DNA from 3 places in the Pseudoalteromonas sp. BSi20480 genome. Region 3 is predicted to be linked to each of the others. Evidence: predicted binding sites of a transcription regulator. Region 3 holds the regulator's gene; each other region holds the start of a gene.
What was found. The regulator ArgR, encoded in region 3, controls arginine synthesis, uptake and breakdown. The targets are predictions, from matches to a motif close to ANTGAATANNTATTCANT.

Region 1 (5,024 bases), on a different contig from region 3:
TCAATAATGATGTTTGATTCACAGCGTAAATTGTTATCAACCAAACACTTTTGCACTGCACCTACAGCCATAGCCGCAGGGATAGGTAGGTTTACATCGTCAAAATTACGATCAGTTAAAATAAGCATGATAGAGCCAGCAGCTGCTTTCTCTTTTGCTTTATCGCAAATGCGTTTAACTGCGTTTTCTAAGCCTTCTTCAACAGTGTAAGTAATATCAATTTTACAATAGCTGTAATGCGCTTCATCTGCATTTAGTAGCTGCTGCATGTCTGCATACATTAAAATAGGTGTATCGAACTGTAAGCGCTTAGCGTGCCCTGTTGTTTCATTAAACACATTTTGTTCGCTACCAATACACGTAGCCAAAGACATAACATGGTTTTCGCGAAGAGGATCAATTGGCGGGTTAGTGACTTGTGCAAACTTTTGACGGAAATAATCGTATAGTGAACGATGCCCTTCGCTTAACACAGCAAACGGAGTGTCATCACCCATTGAGCCAGTCGCTTCTTGCCCGTTTTCACCCATTACACGAATAACGCTATCCAACTCTTCATTGGTATAACCAAACATTTTTTGATATTTAGCTAACGTTTCATCGTCAAATGAACGATTGCCTGCATCTTGCTCTTTTAATTCTTCAAAGGGAGTCAAGCGCTTAACATTTTCTTCAAGCCACGACTTATAAGGATGGCGAGATTTTAAATCTTGGTCGATTTCGTCTGAGTGCCAAATTTTCCCCAATTTGGTATCAATTACTAAAAGCTCACCCGGACCCACTCGGCCTTTTTCAACTACTTCATCGGCGGTGTAATCCCAAATGCCCACTTCAGAAGCAAGAGTAATAAAACCATCTTGTGTAATTACATAACGCGCAGGACGAAGACCATTTCGGTCTAAGTTACAGGCTGCAAAGCGGCCATCTGACATAACAATCCCCGCAGGACCGTCCCATGGCTCCATGTGCATAGAGTTAAAGTCATAAAATGCACGTAAATCGTCATCCATAGCACGGTTTTTTTGCCATGCAGGCGGCACAAGCATGCGCATTGCACGGAATAAATCCATGCCACCGGCTAAAAATAGCTCTAGCATGTTATCGAGGCTTGACGAATCTGAGCCTGTTTCATTAACAAACGGCGCTGCGCTTTGTAAATCTGGAATAAGTGGAGACGAAAATTTATACGAGCGAGCACGAGCCCACTGACGGTTACCCTCAATGGTGTTAATTTCACCATTATGCGCTAAATAACGGAAAGGCTGAGCAAGTGGCCAACGAGGCTGTGTGTTTGTTGAAAAGCGCTGATGGAAAACACAAATTGCGCTGGTCATACGAATGTCAGCTAAGTCTAAATAAAAATTAGGCAAATCTGCAGGCATCATAAGGCCTTTATAGATAGTCACTAATCCAGATAAACTTGCAATGTAAAATGATTCATCGTCTGCTAAACGTTTTTCAGCACGACGGCGCGCTACGTATAAGCGACGTTCTAAATCTTTTGAACGCCAACCTTCAGGTGCGCTTACAAAAATTTGCTCAAAGCCCGGTAATTGCTGCACAGCAATTGGACCCAGCATTGATGGGTCGGTAGGCACTTCGCGCCAGCCTAAAATATTTAGCGTTTCTTTTTCTAATTCTTCGCTAAGAATTTCCTTTGCAGCTTGTGCTAAAACAGGATCTGAATTTAAAAAGATCATGCCTACTGCATAGTTTTTACCAAGGTGCCAGTTATGCTCACTTGCAATAGCACGGAAAAAACTATCTGGTTTTTGCAAAAGCAAACCACAGCCATCGCCTGTTTTACCATCAGCAGAAATACCGCCACGGTGTTGCATACGATCCAACCCAGTAATAGCAGTACGAATAAGCCGGTGACTAGCCTGACCATTAACTTGGGCAATTAAGCCAAAGCCACAATTTTCTTTCTCTAATTTCGAGTCGTATAACATAGACCCCTCCCCTTGCTTCACTGTTAGCGTTAATGAACTGCTCGACGATTTGCTAACAGCCGGTCAAAACTAGCCTCTATATCAAATAGAGTCAACAGTAATTTGAATACATATTCACATTCTTGAATATTTCTCACTTCATAGCAAGATTTCTTTTTTATCATTTTTATTAACATTTAGCGGTGTTTTCATCGTTATTTTTTCATGACACTGGTGTCAAGTTTAACATTTTGTAAAAATAGCTCTAAATCAAAACGCAGTTTACGTAAACGTAAACCTAAATATTAGTGAATAAATATTCAATTATAGGAATTTATAAAATGTGGGGATTATGCAAATAATATTACCCCTTTTCATTAACGAATTATAAAAGGGATAAATACAGGTAGAATTATGTTCCTTATTCTTCATTCAGCTTAAAAACTGTAATTTAACCACTCATTACTTTGATTAATTATTCGTAAATAGAAAAATAAAACCAGTCAAAGCTTAAATGTCACCCCGCTATTTAATCGCCTGAGTAGCTTAGCTTTAAAATACACTTACACTTTGAGTTCACTGTAGTTGCGACGTTATTGGTTTTCTTGTACCCGCAACGCAGTATTTACTCTTTATATATTGCTTTTTATGTGTCCGAAGCGGACACATAAAGTGTCCGCGGACATATTACTTTAATAAATAAATTATTAAGTATATTAATATCAATAGGTTAAATTTTGGCATGCTAATCGTATAGTGTAATTTAGTAATTATTATTTGGAAGAATTATGTTCACTTTAAGCTTATTTTTACTCTCGCCACTAGCCGCCATTTTTGCAGCACTACTTTATGTCATGTTTGAAAAAAATATAAATTCATTTAGTTAGGGTTGAATAATGATTAAAGATACCAGTGCTCAAGACATACAAGTTAAAACACTCGCAAACCATAAAAAACGTTTTCTTTTAATTATCGCTGTGTTGTTACTTATTATTGCTGCTACTTATGGAGTTATGTCAGGCTCGGATGCAACTAAATCATTTAGCCAAGAAAAGGTGCAAATAGCAAAAGTAGAAATTAAAACGCTTGTTCGCGATGTAGCCGCAAGTGGAAAAATTGTTGCCGCCAATGCGCCACATATCTACAGCCCAGAGAGAGGCTTTGTAAGCTTGCACGTTAAAGCTGGCGATACAGTTACCAAAGGCGACGAGCTTGCTGTTCTTCATAGCCCTGAACTTACCAATGAATTAAAACAACAACAATCCGTATTACAACGCTTAGAGGGTGAACTTAAAAGGCAACACCTACAATCAAGAAGAGACACTTTAACCCTTACAAAAACACTCGATATGGCAAGTGTAGAATTAAACGCAGCACAAAGAGAAGATCGTCGCGCAAAACTATCAATTAAAAAGCATTTAATAAGCCAAATAGACCTTGAAAAAGCAATAGACGACTTATCACGTGCTCAGCTTACCTATAAACACGCACAGCAAGAGGTGGCACTTGCTAAAGATACACTCGCATTTGAATTGCAAGCTGCTAAAAGTGATGTAGAGCGTCAGCAGCTGATCGTTGATGAATTACATAGAAAAGTAAATGAGCTGTCAATTCGGGCCACAGTGACAGGCATTGTTGGTAATCTGCTTGTGCAACAAAAAGCAGCCGTCACGCAAAGTCAGCCTCTGATGACACTCGTTGATTTAAGTCATTTTGAAGCACAGTTGCAGGTGCCAGAAAGTTACGCAAACGAACTCGGGTTAGGTATGGACGTAGAGCTTAAATTAGGGAACGAAACAATAATGGGGGTGCTATCGGCTATATCACCCGAAGTTAATAATCGCGAAGTAACCACACGTGTTCGCTTTACAAGCAACAGCAATAACATTCGCCAAAATCAACGTTTAACCGCGCGTATTTTACTCGACAATCGCCAAAATGTGCTGCAGGTAAAGCGAGGCGCTTTTATGCAACAAGGCGGCATTGTTGCATATAAAATAGACGGTAATTTTGCAAGACGTATACCTATATCCGTAGGTGCCACCAGCATTAACGCGGTAGAAATTTTAAGCGGCTTAAATGAAAACGACGAAATAATAATTTCTAGCTACAACCAATTTAACCAAGCAGACACGCTTTTATTAAATTAGAAGCGCTCTCAACCAGCGCCAATTTAAGGAAAAACCATGTTACAAATGAAAAACATAAGTAAAGTATACCAAACTGAAATGGTTCAAACTCACGCATTAAGAGACTTTAATTTAAATGTAAATGAAGGCGAATTTATAGCTGTCACAGGCCCTAGCGGCTCTGGGAAAACTACTTTTTTAAATATTGCCGGAATGTTAGAACCCTTTAGTGAAGGTGATTATATTTTAGATGGTGTAAACGTGGGTAGCCTAAACGACAACCAACGTGCCGATTGCCGAAATCAAAAAATTGGTTTTATCTTTCAAGGTTTTAATTTAATACCAGATTTAAACCTCTATGAAAATATTGAAGTACCTCTTCGTTATAGAGGTATTAAAGCAAAAGAACGTAAACGTAGAATAGAGCAATGTTTAGAACAAGTAGGCTTAGCCTCCCGCGCTAAGCATTTACCTCTACAACTTTCTGGCGGCCAGCAACAACGCGTCGCTATAGCCCGCGCACTTGCCGGCGAACCACGTTTTTTACTTGCCGATGAGCCCACCGGTAACTTAGACAGCCTAATGGCTCGCCAAGTGATGGAATTACTTGAGCAAATAAATCGCGATGGCGCCACAATTATAATGGTGACACATGACAGCGAATTAGCCCGCCGTGCACCGCGCAACATTCAAGTAGTTGATGGACAACTTGCTGACTTTACTTTGTACCAAGGTACACAGCCAATAAAAGTCGCACAAGGAGTATAATTCATGCTGGTTCATTATATTGATCTGAGTTGGCGTAGCTTTAAGCGCACACCACTCGTAAGCTTTTTAATGGTACTTGCCATAGCAATTGGTATAGGCATCACCATGACTAGTCTGAGTGTGTATCACATGATGTCGGCCGATCCAATCCCGGACAAGAGCAGTCAGCTTTTTAGTGTGCAATTACAGATAATGG
Region 2 (5,024 bases), on a different contig from region 3:
CAGTATCAAACGATAAGTATATTTTAACCTCGTGGGTGCTATTTAACCGTGCAGAGCAAATATATGGTGCACCTAAAAGCTAAACCAATAAATAAGCCATAAGTAACACTTATGGCTTATTTATATATTTAGCAGACGGCCTATTTAACCAAGTAGCTCGTCAAACATATCAAACAGCTTATCAAGCTCTTCGACTGTGTTGTAATGCATACAACCAATACGTACTACACCGCCTGTATCAAGCACGTTTAATTGCTTACACAAACCTTGCGCGTAAAAATGTCCATCCCACACACATATATGCTGTTTGCCTAAAAACTCTGAAACGGCGCGTGGCTCTACACCTTCAAATGTTAAAGCAAACGTAGGGGTACGTTCGTTTAATCGATCAAAGTCATCAATACCGTACAACTTTATACGAGGGTAATTAACTAAGCGCGTTAAAAAGTGTTCACTGAGCGCCATCTCGTGCTGTTTAGTTTTAGCAAACGCAGCTGTTAGCTTTTCACGGCGTGTATGGCCATCATCAAGCTCGCTAATTGCAGCAATGTAATCAACAGCGGCAATAAAGCCTGCCATTGCTTCAAAGCTTTGGGTACCTGTTTCCCAACGTCCCGGCGCTACATCTTTAGCAGGCTCTACTTTGTAAGGCGTAAAACCTTCAAGATGCTCTTTTTTACCGTACACCATCCCTAAGTGTGGGCCAAAAAACTTATACGCTGAGCAGGCTAAAAAGTCGCAATCAAGGGCTTGTACATCAATAAGCTCGTGCGGCGCATAATGTACCGCATCAACATACACAAGAGCGCCTACAGCATGAGCTAGCTCTATAATGCGTTCAATATCGTTAATTGAGCCTGTAGTATTTGAAGCATAGGTAACAGCCACCAACTTAGTCTTGCTGTTTAATAAGCTTTCAAACTGCGTCATATCTAGGCTGCAATCGGCTTCATTAATCAAGGCAGTATTAACCTTAACGCCTTTATCTTCTGCGGCTTGCTGCCATGATGACACGTTTGAGAAGTGATCGGCGTTAGTTACAATGATCTCATCACCGGCTTGCCAATCGCGCGAAATAGCTCGGCTAAAGCTAAAGGTAAGGCTTGTCATGTTTGGGCCAAACACAATATTTTGAGCACTTTGCGCATTAAGTAAATCTGCTGCAGCTTGGCGTGCATTTGCCATTAGCTCAACAGTTTTATCGCTTGAAAAAAACGCACCACCTAGGTTTGAATTGTAGTGTCCTAAATAAGCAGACATTGCATTAAGCACTGACTGCGGCACTTGAGAGCCACCAGGGCCGTCTAAAAATATCGGCGATTTACCATCAACACTTTGCATTAATGCCGGAAACTGCTCACGTAATTGCGCTATATTCATGAGCATTCCTTAAGAGGTAAGTACAAAGCAATCCAGGTAACCTGGTTTGCTGGCATCAACTTTGTTCATTGGTGTGGCGTTATGCCACACTTGACGGTCGTTTATTAGCGCAAACATGCCGTCTTTAATTTCCATTTTGAAACATGGCTCAGCTTGTTTGTTTTCGTATACAAGTAACTCGCCACCTTCTAAGTTTTCGTGCGAAACACCGCATATACATACATGATCAAAACCATCTTGATGCACGCCTTCAGGCGCTGCTGGCGTATCGCTATCAATGGCTAACATTCTAAATTGATGTATTTCAATATCGCGATCTTCATCAATACCGGTAAGCTGGCAAAACTCACTGACAATACTTTTCATGCCATCTGATTCAAGTAGGCTTTGCTCTAAATTTTCGTAAGTACGTTCAACGTTACCTTGAAACGTATTAATCGAATCGTCTTGAACAAATGCTTTGGCAGCTTGCAATTTTAGCTTACCATTTTGAAATTTAATTACTGAATAACGACGCTTACGAAATTCGCCATCTGCATATGGATTTGCAGGTAGGTTATCAAAAGAAGGCTTAACCAAATCAATATTTGCTTGGTTAATAAAACGAAGTTGCAGTAAATTCTGGTTGTTTAATGCAGTCATGAAATCTCGCCTAAAATAATGAGAATATTAAAAGAGATTTTAATGCATGTTGCGAGGAATTATTGCTTTATTATCCAACTTAAATGTGAAAAATACTTAATTTTAATTCAGTATAAGGCTATTAAAGCATGAATAATCTAAATTATATTTAAACAATAAAAAAACCCGCCGAAGCGGGTTTTTTATTCAAACTCTATAAATTAAACAGCTTGCTGAATAATTACGTTGTCTGCTTTTTTAGTGTACTGAGGCATACGGTGGAAGTTCAAGTAACGGTAAGTATCTGCTGCCGTTGCATTGATTTTCGCTGCATATTCCTGGTACTCAGCCGGAGTAGGTAATTTACCTAAAATTGCCGCCACTGCAGCAAGTTCTGCTGATGCTAAGAATACGTTTGCGCCTGTACCTAAACGGTTAGGGAAGTTACGTGTTGAGGTAGAAACAACCGTTGCTTTATCTGCAACGCGTGCTTGGTTACCCATACACAGTGAACACCCTGGAGTTTCAATACGTGCACCTACACGACCAAAGATACCGTAGTAACCTTCGTCTGTAAGTTGGTCTTTATCCATCTTCGTTGGTGGAGCAACCCAAAGTTGTGTTGGAATACGACCAGTAAAGCCATCTAATAATTTACCTGCGGCACGGAAATGACCAATATTAGTCATACAAGAACCGATAAATACTTCATCGATTTTCTCGCCTGTAACGTCAGATAGTAAACGCGCATCATCTGGGTCATTCGGAGCACAAAGTACCGGCTCTTTAATATCAGCTAGGTCGATTTCAAGTACGTGCTTGTATTCTGCATCCGCGTCAGCTTCCATAAGTTCTGGGTTAGCCAACCAATCTTGCATTGCAGTAATACGACGCTCGATTGTACGAACATCGCCGTAACCTTCAGAGATCATCCACTTAAGCATAACAATGTTAGACTCAAGGTACTCAGAGATAGACTCTTTAGAAAGCTTAACAGTACAACCTGCAGCTGAACGTTCTGCTGATGCATCTGATAGTTCAAATGCTTGCTCAACAGTTAAGTGCTCAACACCTTCAATTTCTAGTACACGGCCAGAGAATTCGTTGATTTTACCTTTCTTCTCAACCGTTAATAAGCCTTCTTTGATACCGTAGTAAGGAATTGCATGAACAAGATCACGTAATGTGATACCTGGCTGCATTTCACCTTTAAAGCGAACCAAAATAGACTCAGGCATATCAAGTGGCATAACACCTGTTGCTGCTGCGAATGCTACTGCACCTGAACCCGCTGGGAACGAAATACCTAATGGGAAACGAGTATGTGAATCACCACCAGTACCTACGGTATCTGGTAATAACATACGGTTTAACCACGAGTGAATTACACCATCACCTGGACGAAGTGAAACACCGCCACGGTTCATTATGAAATCAGGAAGCGTATGGTGCGTGTTTACGTCAATTGGTTTAGGGTAAGCAGAGGTATGACAGAATGACTGCATTGTTAAATCTGCAGAGAAACCTAAACATGCTAAGTCTTTAAGTTCATCACGTGTCATAGGACCAGTAGTATCTTGCGAACCTACAGTAGTCATTTTAGGCTCACAGTATTGGCCTGGGCGAATACCGGCTACGTTACATGCTTTACCAACCATTTTTTGCGCTAGTGTAAAGCCTTTGTCTGACTCTTCAGTCACTGCTGGTACTTTAAATACATCAGTAGCACCTAAACCTAAAGATGTACGTGCTTTGTCTGTTAAACCACGACCAATGATAAGTGGAATACGACCACCAGCACGAACTTCATCAAGGATTACATCTGATTTAAGTTCGAAAGTAGAGATAACATCATCAGTACCATGGCGTTTAACAACACCTTCGTATGGGTAGATGTCGATTTGGTCACCCATGTTGAACTCGTCAACATTTAACTCGATTGGTAATGCGCCAGAATCTTCCATTGTGTTAAAGAAGATAGGTGCAATTTTGTTACCTAAACATACACCACCAACACGTTTATTTGGTACAAATGGGATATCATCGCCCATAAACCAAAGCACAGAGTTAGTAGCTGACTTACGAGAAGAACCAGTACCTACAACGTCACCTACATAAGCAAGTGGTAAGCCTTTAGTTTTTAGTTCTTCAAGCTGAACGATAGGACCTACTTCACCTGCTTTATCTGGGTTTATGCCATCACGCTCATTTTTTAGCATTGCCAAAGCATGAAGTGGGATATCAGGACGTGACCATGCATCTGGTGCAGGTGATAAGTCATCGGTGTTTGTTTCACCCGTTACTTTAAATACAGTAACAGAGATTTTTTCAGCTACTGCTGGCTTATTTGTAAACCATTCAGCTGCAGCCCAAGATTCGATAATTTGCTTAGCAAACGCATTGCCCGCTTTGGCTTTCTCTTCTACGTCGTAGAAAGCATCAAACATAAGTAATGTGTTTGAAAGGCCTTTTACTACGATTGGCGCTAATGATTCGTCATCAAGTAGGTCAATCATTGGCGCGATGTTGTATCCGCCTAGCATTGTTCCTAATAATTCAGCTGCTTTTTCTTTAGAGATAAGAGAAGTAGTCGCTTCACCTTTAGCAACAGCGGCTAGGAAGCCTGCTTTGATGTAAGCAGCGTCATCAACACCTGGTGGTACACGATTGATTAATAAATCTAAAATGAATTCTTCTTCACCTGCCGGTGGGGTTTTTATTAATTCAATAAGATCAGCAGTTTGCTGAGCATCTAATGGCGCTGGTACGATACCTAACGCGGCACGTTCTTCTACGTGTTTACGATATTCTTGTAGCACAATATTGCCCTCTTGGTGACGTGAAAGTATTCGGTAGCGCTTCATGCGCACTTGTTACCCAATACTTATAGTATTCTAACGCGTAATTATAAAGCTTTTATAGATAGATGAAAATCCATCCAGTTACACAACTGATTATACCGACTATAAACACTATGAATAGTAGTTACGGGAAATTCTATTTCCATGAATACTTGTTAAGTA
Region 3 (5,024 bases):
AGCAGAGCTTGAAGCCGATAAAGCAATTGCTTGCTTAGATTTTCTACCAGAATCTGAATACAAGCACGCATTGGTAAGCTTAGCCCGTATAGCCGTTGACCGTGATCACTAGCCTTAACGAGCCTCTTATTCAACATTAAGAGTAAATAACATTCGAGCAACAAAAAAAGCCTGCAAATAGCAGGCTTTTTTAATGCTCATTCTGGCTATTACGCCATGAAATCAACACCTTCTTTGATGTCTTTTTTCAGTGTTTCAAGCATATCGTTCTTCGCTTTTTCTTCAAACGCGCTTAGCTCGCCGTAAGAAAGAATTTCTTCAACGCCGTTTTTACCTAAACGTACTGGGTGTGCAAAATACTCTGCATCCCCATCTTCAACAGCAACGTATGCGTAATCTACAACATCTTCACCTTGTAGGCCTTTAACTAAAGACATACAAAAACGTGCTGCAGCAGCACCCATTGATAATGTAGCTGAACCACCACCTGCTTTAGCGTTTACTACTTCAGTACCTGCATTTTGGATACGTGGAGTAAGTGCTGCAACTTCGTCTTCAGTGAAAGTTACGCCTTCCACTTGAGAAAGTAGAGGAAGAATAGTTGTGCCAGAGTGACCACCAATTACTGGTACTTTAACTGTAGCAACGTCTACGCCTTTAAGTTCAGCAACAAATGCTTCTGAACGAATCACGTCAAGCGTAGTAATACCAAATACACGGCTTGCATCGTATGTGCCTGCTTTTTTGAACACTTCAGCAACAATCGGTACTGTGCCGTTTACTGGGTTCGTAATGATACCCACAAGTGCTTTAGGACAACTAGCTACAATGCCTTCAGCTAGTGTTTTAATGATACCGGCATTTACGTTAAATAAATCTGCACGATCCATACCTGGTTTACGTGGCATACCCGCTGGGATTAAAACAATATCAGCACCGTCAAGCGCTTTGTTTAAATCGTCTGCGCCAAAACCTGCTACTTTAACATCAGTTGGGATGTGTGATAGGTCAACAGCAACACCTGGTACAACTGGTGCAACATCGTAAAGTGATAATTCAGAACCAGCTGGTAAGCCTGTTTTTAATAGTAAAGACAATGCTTGACCGATACCGCCTGCAGCACCTAATACAGCAACTTTCATTGGAATTCTCCGTCATTTGAGGTAGGAAATACTTGTGGCCCTTAAGATAATGAAATTAGCGCCTAAAAACAAATTTATCGGGCCTATTTTGCGATATTTTCGACCATAGTTGTAAACTTTGGTGGTTTATCGCATCAAACTGTCAAGTTGACTAAACAACTGCTGCATAATTATTCATTTTTGTGTAGTATTTACAGCATAAATAACAATAATGAATAAAGACTATGCAACCTCAAGATAAACAAGAAGCATTGGTAAAAGCGTTTAAATCACTTTTAAAAGAAGAAAACTTTGGCTCTCAGGGCGAGATAGTTGATGCGCTTAAAGAGCAAGGCTTTGACAATATAAGCCAGAGTAAAGTGTCACGCATGTTAAGTAAGTTTGGTGCTGTGCGAACCCGCAACGCTAAACAAGAAATGGTTTACTGCCTACCCGCTGAAATGGGAGTGCCGACAGCTAAAAGCCCATTACGCCAGTTAGTCATTGATATTATGCATAATGAAATGATGATCATTATTCGCACCAGCCCAGGCGCTGCGCAGCTTATTGCCCGCTTACTTGACTCGTTAGGAAAGGCCGATGGTGTATTAGGTACTATTGCCGGAGACGATACTATATTTATTGCTCCAGCAAAAATTTCTGAAATAGATGTCACACTTGAACGTGTACGTATTTTGTTTGATACGGTTTAAATTTGCTTTAAAAACCCAACTGAGGGGGCAAAAAAAGCTGACCCCATATCGGCTTGAGTAAAATCAAGCCAATGATCGTAACACTCCCCCTCTCCTAAACGGCTATTTAATACAGCCTCAAATGCAGTACCAGTACTTGCGCAGCTTATGCATAACATACCTTGCTCATAAACATCGCCATAAGGCATGCTTTGATTCAACAAAAGGGGTTGCCCCTCTTCATCTTTTAACTCACTACGCGTGGCATGACTGGTATTTAATGCTGGGGTTATAAGCGTATTATCAAGTCGTGTACGGCCCATAATTTGCTCTTGCTCACTGAGCGATAAGTGCTGCCAAACAGTTAAGTCGTGTTTATAGCGCTGAACATGAATATAACTTCCCTGATCTTCAAAACAACCAGGTTTATTAATTAAAGCAGTTGAACGCTTTTTTCTTCCATGTGGCATATCACCACCATAAATAAAACCATTAAAATCTCGGCCATCTAAAAAACGAAAGTTACGTATTTGCTCCACCAGCTCTACATCAGGTGCAAAAAGCTTTAAAACTTGCAATGCAAATAAGTGGTTTACGTCTTCTCTGTCTGAACGCACCTGCACAAACAAGTCGCACGGCTGAACACTCATTTGGTGATCTGGATGATTTATATTAGGAAAGCTTTGCAACTCACTAGGAATATACTCAGGAAGAATATGAGGCCAATATTGGGCGCCAATGGCAACAACGCACGACAACATCGACTCTGAAAACTGATCATTAAACTCTTCTTCGATTGCGCTTACTTGTTTTAATTTAGCGCGCAATGATTCGTCTTGACCATCAAACACATTAAAAAATAAATGCAAACCATGCAGGTTTGCTTCAGCACAAATCCCAGATTGCGCTTGCGCCATTGTTATTCCTCAGTTTTACAGATATAAACACAGTGAATGACATTAATTATGATTCAAAAAAATTCACTGTGTGGGGTTTATTTTTATTATAACCTGCTCATTGATTTCAAATGATTGGCCATATTGCGCTTCAACTTCAAGCGTTTGTTCGGCTATAACAACTTTATAAACATACGCAGAGCCAATAAAGCGACGACTTAATATTGTAGCCCGTTTACTGAGTTTGTCACTTTGACACTCTTGCACAAGTTCAATTTGGTGAGGTCGCACATATAACTCACCACTACATGGATAGCAGCTCGTTTGCATATCTGACTCAACGGTGCCAAAAGGTGTTTTATATTCAGTAGCCGTTAATGCTTCTGCGGATAAGTATATGCCTTGACCTAGAAACTCTGCAACCACCTTTGACCTAGGAGCAGCAAAAAGCTGCTCTGGCGTGCCTTGTTGGGCAATACTACCGCGATCCATAATGGCAAGCGTATCAGAAAAAGCAAAAGCCTCTTCTTTTGAATGGGTAACAAATACCGCTGATACTTGTTGCGCCTTAATAATACGGCGAATATCTGCAATTAATTCAAAACGAACTTGGGTATCTATATTTGAAAACGGCTCATCAAGAAGTAGTAAACTTGGTTTATAAGCCAACGCACGGGCAATCGCAACGCGTTGCTGCTGCCCACCAGAAAGCTGGTGAGGAAATCTATCTGCGCAACCAGACAAATGCACTAACTGAAGCATTTCATCCACACGCTGTTGTTTTTCGGATTGGCTCATTTTACCTAACCCAAACGCAATGTTATTTGCTACGCTTAGATGAGGAAACAACGCGTAATCTTGAAACATCATACCTATATTTCGGTGCTCTGGTGCAATAAATGTTGACCCATCACTTACCAGCTTGCCATCTATAAATACACTTCCGTGCTTGGCCTCAACTAAGCCTGCAATGGCTTTTAATGTGGTGGTTTTACCGCAGCCACTGGCACCAAGCAAGCATACAATCTCATCTTTACCCACGGTTAAGTCTAAGTTTTCGATCACCTTTGTACCGTTATAGTGATAGCTGACACCTTGCAAAATTAAACTACTCATTTAAGTGTGTTGCTCCATAGAACGATTAATAAAATACAAGGGGATAAATCCAACAATAACAATAGATAAAGCAGATATAGAAGCCAGCTCTAACTGCTCATCACTCACGTACTGAAAAACATGCGTTGCTAGACTTTCAAAGTTAAATGGTCTGAGTAATAACGCAGCAGGAAGTTCTTTCATGCATTCAATAAAAACGAGTAAGGCAGCTGTCAGTAAGCCTCTTCTTAATAAAGGTAGGTGCACTAAACGCAATGTTTGGCCTTGGCTTTTACCCATAGACTGGCTTGCCATATCAAGTGATGGACTAATACGCACAAAGCTCGACTCTATCGCTCCGTGAGCAATGGCATAAAACCGAACGACATAAGCAATCACAATAGTAAACACACTGCCTGTTAGTAACAGACCTATGTCTAAATTATAAGGCTCTAATACATTATTAATACTACTTTCTAACAGTGTTAAAGGTAATAAAACGGCAATTGCTAATACGGTGCCAGGCAGTGCATAGCCCGTACTCGCTAGTCGCCCAGGAACGAGAGGGTAAGACTGTGTTGCTATACGCTGATAAAAAACAACAAAAACACCTAATGCAATTGTTATTACGCTCACAACGCCTGCCACTTTTAGGCTTTGCCACGCATAATTAAAAAACTCAGCACTCCATGCTTTTTCAAAGTAGGTAATGGCGTAATTAAGTAGTACTGCAATCGGGATCACAAAAGATACAAGTAAAACCGTGCCACAAAATGCCGTTGCTAACCAAGCCGACTTTCCCTTTAAAATATAAAGTGCTTCACTATTTACGCCCGATTGGCGTTCAAATACAGCTTGATTACGACGACTAAAGCGCTCTGCCATAAGCGCTAAAAATAGAAGTAACAGCATGACACCTGATATTTTTGCAGCAGCAGTCAAGGAGTAATAACCAAACCATGTATCGTATACCGCGGTTGTGAGCGTGCTAACAGCAAAATAACTTACTGTTGCAAAATCGGCCATTGTTTCCATACTAATAAGCGCAAGGGCCGCAACAATAGAACCACGAGATAATACAAGACTCACTTTAAAAAAACTTTTAGTTGGGGAAAGTCCCATTAATTGACTTGCCTGTACCAATTTAAAAGACTGCTCTCTCAAAGCCGTTTTAAAAATTAAAAATAAGTATGGGTAAAGCACCAAGGCAATCATGACTA

Region 1: gltB (glutamate synthase large subunit) is a predicted target of ArgR. The motif match lies at 2,054-2,071, and genes of this name have one in related genera.
Region 2: P20480_RS15370 (2OG-Fe dioxygenase family protein) is a predicted target of ArgR. The motif match lies at 2,084-2,101, and genes of this name have one in related genera.

What each region holds. Positions count from the first base shown of each region.
Region 1 covers NZ_BADX01000154.1:11,291-16,314, reverse strand. The annotation lists gene gltB (glutamate synthase large subunit) at 1-1,952, opposite strand, end outside; gene P20480_RS03335 (efflux RND transporter periplasmic adaptor subunit) at 2,828-4,081, shown strand; gene P20480_RS03340 (ABC transporter ATP-binding protein) at 4,118-4,828, shown strand; gene P20480_RS03345 (ABC transporter permease) at 4,832-5,024, shown strand, end outside.
Region 2 covers NZ_BADX01000022.1:23,194-28,217, reverse strand. The annotation lists gene P20480_RS15360 (2OG-Fe(II) oxygenase) at 1-83, shown strand, start outside; gene P20480_RS15365 (cysteine desulfurase-like protein) at 145-1,380, opposite strand; gene P20480_RS15370 (2OG-Fe dioxygenase family protein) at 1,390-2,022, opposite strand; gene acnB (bifunctional aconitate hydratase 2/2-methylisocitrate dehydratase) at 2,223-4,820, opposite strand.
Region 3 covers NZ_BADX01000134.1:21,782-26,805, reverse strand. The annotation lists gene ispB (octaprenyl diphosphate synthase) at 1-112, shown strand, start outside; gene mdh (malate dehydrogenase) at 210-1,142, opposite strand; gene argR (transcriptional regulator ArgR) at 1,367-1,834, shown strand; gene P20480_RS05840 (Dyp-type peroxidase) at 1,831-2,730, opposite strand; partial or broken gene P20480_RS05845 (ABC transporter ATP-binding protein) at 2,777-3,825, opposite strand; gene P20480_RS05850 (ABC transporter permease) at 3,826-5,024, opposite strand, start outside.